Linked DNA regions of Cohnella abietis. Each later gene encodes a partner of the first gene's protein in a complex. Links are inferred from orthologs where the notes say so. Each region holds a gene or a part of one and is shown in the gene's direction. Other genes may lie near its edges.

Region 1 (3,171 bases):
GCTTTTAGCTTCGTTATATAACGGGAATGATCCTGAGCAGCGGATGTTAGTATTAGGGCAATTGATGCATGTCAATCATCCTGATATTGAGTTATCCTTGAGGCAATGGCTTACTCGTGAGGAATATATTCCTCAATTGCAGTTTCGAGCATTACAAGCCTTGCGGAAGCAGGGGGCGACGGGCTCTGTTTCTTTCTGGCGAGACGGTGAAAGCTTGACCGTTGAAGCAGGAGATACTCCGATAACATTCGATGAGTATCCTAAAGGTATTCATCAGGTTTTGGATCGGGTCCATCAAACAGCTGAGGTCTCTGACCCTACTCTTTCTTATTTTGCAGATGAAATGTGGAAAGAATGTGTTGAGGTAGCTTATGGGACCCCGATTTACAGAAGTATGATAGAAGATGAGGATAGTGCTTCAGATCTTTGGGGGGCGGCTCTGCACCAGTTAATTATGGAAAAGCTGCATGGCAAACACGGCGACGAGTGGATAAGGGAGCAGTATGGGATAACGGGTGAACTGCGTTTTCGTTATGAGCAGGCGCTTCGCTGGCTGCGACAATATTCCATGGAACCACGTTCGTCACTCCAATAATAGAAGTTACGCCTTGAATGGTGCACCATGTTGTTCTATAATAGAGTGGTTTATGTGAATGGCCGCATTGAAGCGGCAAGATGTTACGGAGGGGAAAGCATAAAATGACAGCAAATTGGGAAAAGATAGAGAAGAACGTCGGGGTTCTTGAGGTTGAAGTGGATGCAGAGCAGGTTGCTGTAGCATTAGACAAAGCATTTCGCAAAGTTGTTCAGAAGGTAAACGTACCAGGATTCCGTAAAGGAAAAGTGCCGCGCGGCATTTTTGAAGCTCGTTTCGGAATTGAGAGCCTCTATCAAGATGCAATCGATATTCTTCTTCCAGAAGCGTATACGAAAGCAATCGACGAAGCGGGCATTGAGCCAATTGATCGTCCAGATGTGGATGTTGAACAATTCGGTAAAGGTCAATCGTTCAAATTCAAGGCTAAAGTAACAGTTAAGCCTGAAGTTAAGCTCGGAGATTATAAGGGCTTGGTTGTTCCTGTTGAAAATGCAGAAGTTACAGACGAGGAAGTTGCTGCTGAATTAGAGCGTCTGCAACAACGTCACGCGGAATTGGTTGTTATTGATGAAGGTCCTGCTCAATTGGGCGACCACACATCAATCGATTTCGAAGGCTTCTTGGACGGCGTGCCTTTCGAGGGTGGCAAGGGTGATAACTATGCGCTTGAGCTCGGATCCGGTTCTTTCATTCCTGGATTTGAAGAGCAAGTTGTAGGCTTGAACATTGCTGAGGAAAAAGACATCAATGTTACTTTCCCAGAAAACTACCAAGCAGAAAATCTTGCTGGTAAAGCAGTCATTTTCAAAGTGAAGTTGCACGAAATTAAACGTAAAAATCTGCCTGCCCTTGACGATGAATTTGCTAAAGATGTTAGTGAATTCGATACATTGGACGAATATAAAGCAGATTTGTCGAGCAAGCTGAAAGAACGCAAAGTTAAGGATGCTGAACTCACTCGTGAGACAGCTATCGTTGATAAAGCTACTGAAGCTGCTGAGCTTGAAGTCCCTCAAGTATTGGTTGATTCCGAAATAACACATATGATGAAGGATTTCGAAAACCGCCTTCGCCAGCAAGGTATGAACCTTGAGCTGTATTTCCAATTCAGCGGTCAGGATGAAGCTGCATTGAAAGGACAGATGCAAGGGGATGCTGAAAAACGCGTTCGTAATAACCTAGTTCTTGAGGAAATAGCGAAGGCTGAGAACCTTGATGTATCTGAAGCAGATATCGAAGAGGAGCTTGAGAACCTGTCTAAGCTGTACAGCCGTCCAGCAGACGAGCTTCGCAAAATCTTTGCAGATAACGGCTATTTGGACAACATGGGCGCGGATCTGAAGGTTCGTAAAGCTGTTAAGTTTATCGTTGATAGCAGCCTAACTGCTTAATTAAACACCTTAGGATAAGGCACGTGTAACCCGCGTGCCTTATTTTTCACCCCGAATACATAATCGCTACATCGTACAAGGGCTAGCGTTCGCCTGAGCGGAACTCGTCAACATGACATTCCGATTTGAACGTGTTAAAATATTACCGAGATTTGAAGTCCAATTGGAAAAGGGGTTGGTAACATGTTAGTACCTATGGTCGTCGAGCAAACGAATCGCGGAGAGCGGTCGTACGACATCTTTTCAAGGCTCTTGAAGGACCGGATTATTTTTCTCGGAAGCGCGATTGACGACGATGTCGCCAATCTTATTATCGCTCAACTGCTTTTCTTGGCAGCAGAGGATCCAGAGAAGGACATCCATCTTTACATTAACTCCCCAGGCGGCTCGGTAACGGCCGGTATGGGAATATTCGATACGATGCAATTTATCAAACCAGATGTCTCGACTATTTGCGTTGGTATGGCTGCTAGCATGGGCTCCTTGCTCCTCACTGCAGGTGCTCCAGGCAAACGGTTCGCATTGCCAAACAGCGAAATCATGATTCATCAGCCGCTTGGCGGGGTAAGAGGTCAGGCGTCGGATATTAAGATTCATGCCGAATGGATTATTAAGACCAAACAGAAGCTGAATCAAATCTACGTTGATCGCACTGGTCAGTCCTACGAGAAAATCGAACGGGATACTGATCGCGACAATTTCATGAGTGCCGATGAAGCCATGCAATATGGTTTGGTTGATAAAGTGATAACTGCACCGATCGCGACTGACGCTCCGAAAGCTTAACAACATCTGAGTCATGCGCAATAGAAAGAAAGAAGCGGTTTATTAAGGAGGGTTTACATGTTTAAATTCAGCGATGAAAAAGGTCAGTTAAAATGCTCGTTTTGCGGCAAATCGCAGGATCAGGTTCGAAAGCTGGTTGCCGGTCCTGGCGTCTATATATGTGATGAGTGTATTGAGCTTTGCACGGAAATCGTAGAGGAAGAGCTCGGTCATGAAGAAGAGCTCGATATGAAGGATATTCCGAAGCCGAAGGATATTCGCAATATTCTCGATCAATACGTTATTGGTCAAGAGCAAGCGAAGAAGTCTTTGTCGGTTGCGGTATACAATCACTACAAACGGATTAATTCTCAAGCTAAGATCGAGGATGTTGAGCTTCAGAAGAGCAATATTATG
Region 2 (3,318 bases), 3.9 Mb from region 1 along the record:
GGCGTTCTGACAGTGTTAGCGATAGTTACGGTGTTGTATCCTATTGTTTTCAACAAGTTTGTGAGAGCTCCAACCCTATCGGAAGGGATAAGCGGCTGTCTAAGTCATATACTACTATCCTTCATGGGCGCTTCTCTGGCCTTCCTATTCACTTCTAAGACGGTGAAGAAGCTAAGCTATGCTGTTGCGGGGTTGTTCGTCGTGGTGGTGCTATGCTTGGCAGGTGCAGGTATTGTGAAGCTAGTACCGCCGGAAATCGCTTTTCTAGGATGGCTGCTGCCTCCAGTTTACCGAATAATGGACGTCCTTAATAATTATGAAACTTCTAAGTCCTATGAGATGGTTTGGTCGTTGCTTGCTACATTCGTATATAGTGCGGTATTATTTGTGATATTCATAAGGCAGATGGAGAAAAGACTATTCTAAATATATTTTCTATCTCACAAAATTCATCTCATTATTGTTGACACACCCAAATGGAAGTGATAATATATCCTAGTGTGTGCCAGACGTGCGTCAAACTGACGTACATCGATACGGTGCGAACCTAAGCAAAGCGTGTGACATTAAAGTCGGTACGGCGTTGACCGTGACCGTTGAGGGAATAGATTGTCGGGTTTGTTTCGGAGATCAGCCAGAGAAATGTAGTTTCAATGGGGGAGCTATCCGGACGGGCCCTTTCTCGTCTCTTAAAATGAACCACCTGGATCTGTGGGCTTCGCAAAAGGGTATCGATTGAGTCGTTTACTAATTATGTTTACCGATTATGGGAAGGGGGTGGCATCATGCCAACTATTAACCAGCTAGTTCGTAAAGGCCGTCAATCGAAGGTCGTTAAATCGAAATCACCTGCACTTCAAAGAGGGTTCAATGCTCTTAAACGCGTTGAAACAGAAGTGAGTGCTCCTCAGAAACGTGGAGTATGTACTCGTGTAGGAACCATGACTCCGAAAAAACCGAACTCTGCACTACGTAAATACGCGAGGGTTCGTTTGACTAACCGCGTAGAGGTCACTGCCTACATTGGTGGGATCGGACATAACCTGCAGGAGCATAGCGTTGTGCTTGTTCGTGGAGGCCGGGTTAAGGATTTACCGGGGGTTCGTTATCATATCGTTCGCGGAGCACTTGATACCGCAGGCGTTAACAACCGGAAACAAGCTCGTTCTAAATACGGAACGAAAAGACCGAAAGTTAAGAAATCCTAATAAGCGTTTAGGCAATTTAATTGCTTAACACTGCACAACATGAATGAGAAAGGAGGAACTTCGATGCCACGTAAAGGACCAGTTACGAAACGGGATGTACTTCCGGATCCGCTGTATAACAGCAAACTAGTTACTCGTTTAGTTAACCGTATTATGATTGATGGTAAAAAAGGCGTTGCTCAGCAACTTCTATACGATGCGTTCAACCTTATTAAGGAGCGCTCGGGTAAAGATGCTATGGAGGTCTTTGAAGCAGCAATCAAGAACATTATGCCAGTACTTGAGGTTAAAGCTCGCCGTGTAGGTGGAGCAAACTATCAAGTTCCGATTGAAGTTAAGCCTGAACGCCGCACGTCCCTAGGACTGCGCTGGCTCGTTAACTACTCCCGCAACCGCGGAGAGAAGACGATGGAAGAGCGTTTAGCAGCTGAAATTCTGGATGCTTCCAATAACACTGGAGCAGCAGTTAAGAAGCGCGAAGATACACACAAAATGGCGGAAGCGAACAAAGCGTTTGCCCACTACCGTTGGTAGAATCGCATAAGTAAGATAAATGAAGGGAGACTGTATCATGGCTAGAGAGTTCTCCTTGCAAAATACGCGTAATATCGGTATTATGGCGCATATTGATGCGGGTAAAACCACAACAACTGAACGGATTTTGTTCTACACCGGACGTGTTCATAAGATCGGCGAAGTGCATGAAGGCGCCGCTACAATGGACTGGATGGAGCAAGAGCAAGAGCGCGGAATTACAATTACTTCTGCTGCTACAACCGCTCAATGGGATGGTCACCGTATTAATATTATCGACACTCCGGGTCACGTTGACTTTACGGTAGAGGTTGAGCGCTCCTTGCGCGTATTGGATGGGGCCGTAGGCGTATTTAGTGCCAAAGAAGGCGTGGAACCACAATCCGAAACAGTATGGCGTCAAGCTGACCGTTACGGCGTTCCTCGTATTGCTTATGTTAACAAAATGGATATTATAGGTGCAGATTTCCTTAATGTTGTAAGAGACATGAAGTTGCGCTTGAACGCTAATGCTGTAGCTATTCAATTGCCTATGGGCGCTGAGGATGTTTTTGTAGGAATGATCGACCTGATTGAACGGGTTGCTTATAAATACAAAGATGATCTCGGTAAAGATCCAGAGAAAATTGAAATTCCTGCAGAATATGAAGCTCAAGTTGAAGAACTGCGCGCTATCCTGGTAGAGAAAGTTGCAGAGCTTGATGAAGAACTGACAATGAAATTCCTAGAGGGTGAAGAACTCACTATCCCGGAAATCAAAGCTGCTCTTCGTAAAGGCGTCTGTGAAGTGAAAATCTTCCCAGTCGTATGTGGTTCCTCTTACCGTAACAAAGGCGTTCAGCCGATGTTGGATGCAGTAGTTAACTTCCTTCCATCTCCTCTTGATGTACCTGCTATTACAGGTCATCTAGACGATGGTACGGAAACAACTCGGGAATCTTCTGACACTGCTCCATTCGCTGCACTTGCTTTCAAAATCATGACTGACCCTTATGTTGGTCGTTTGACTTTCTTCCGCGTTTATTCCGGTATATTGAGCGCAGGCTCATATGTTGTTAATGCGACTAAAGGTAAACGCGAACGTGTTGGCCGTATTTTGCAAATGCATGCGAACAGCCGTCAGGAAATCAGTGAAGTACATGCTGGTGATATCGCAGCTGCTGTTGGTCTTAAAGATACAACAACAGGTGATACACTGTGTGATGAGAAAAACCCTGTAATTCTTGAATCAATGAACTTCCCTGAGCCGGTTATCCAGCTTGCGGTTGAGCCGAAAACAAAAGCAGACCAAGATAAGATGGGTATTGCTTTGCAGAAGCTGTCTGAGGAAGATCCTACGTTCCGTGCTCACACGGACGAAGAAACTGGCCAGACAATCATTGCAGGTATGGGTGAGCTTCACTTGGAAATTCTCGTTGACCGTATGCTTCGTGAATTCAAAGTTGAGACGAATGTTGGTAAACCACAAGTTGCTTACCGTGAAACATTCCGTGTCCCTGCGAAGGTCGAAGGTAAATTCGTACGTCAATCCGGTGGTAAAGGTCAATTCGGACATTGTTGGGTTGAGTTTACACCA

What was found.
Region 2: the proteins of tig (region 1) and rpsG are in contact, whole or in part, in a crystal structure (PDB 3GTY), measured with the Thermotoga maritima proteins. The link is inferred for Cohnella abietis from one-to-one orthologs. Residues at the interface, in WP_004081061.1 of Thermotoga maritima: Glu122, Val124, Val129, Leu130, Tyr133, Glu188, Gly259, Ile262, Tyr263, Glu266, Ser270, Glu273, Gln274, Glu277, Arg308, Gln311, Ile312, Ser315, Tyr316, Glu325, Arg329, Arg336, Leu363, Phe366, Trp367, Arg373, Leu377, Arg381, Leu384, Glu387; in WP_004081843.1 of Thermotoga maritima: Lys34, Lys52, Lys55, Glu59, Arg62, Gln63, Glu66, Asn67, Lys69, Val71, Arg95, Ala109, Lys110, Lys111, Gly112, Arg113, Pro114, Glu117, Glu121, Ile124, Ala125, Tyr127, Asn128, Asn129, Thr130, Gly131, Lys135, Asp139, Arg142, Met143.

The regions. Positions count from the first base shown.
Region 1 is NZ_AP019400.1:2,207,290-2,210,460, forward strand. The notes cover bases 1-2,844. They hold tig (trigger factor), read left to right. Parts: upstream 1-699; coding sequence 700-1,989; downstream 1,990-2,844. Other genes in these bases: KCTCHS21_RS09385 (hypothetical protein), read left to right, coding at 1-595; clpP (ATP-dependent Clp endopeptidase proteolytic subunit ClpP), read left to right, coding at 2,173-2,775; clpX (ATP-dependent protease ATP-binding subunit ClpX), read left to right, coding at 2,833-2,844. Outside these bases: more of clpX, read left to right, coding at 2,845-3,171. UniProt on the Bacillus subtilis protein: Involved in protein export. Acts as a chaperone by maintaining the newly synthesized protein in an open conformation. Functions as a peptidyl-prolyl cis-trans isomerase.
Region 2 is NZ_AP019400.1:6,140,281-6,143,598, reverse strand. What follows is about bases 16-3,006. They hold rpsG (30S ribosomal protein S7), read left to right. Parts: upstream 16-1,271; coding sequence 1,272-1,742; downstream 1,743-3,006. Other genes in these bases: fusA (elongation factor G), read left to right, coding at 1,780-3,006; rpsL (30S ribosomal protein S12), read left to right, coding at 786-1,208; KCTCHS21_RS26995 (hypothetical protein), read left to right, coding at 16-426. In the rest of the region: more of KCTCHS21_RS26995, read left to right, coding at 1-15; more of fusA, read left to right, coding at 3,007-3,318.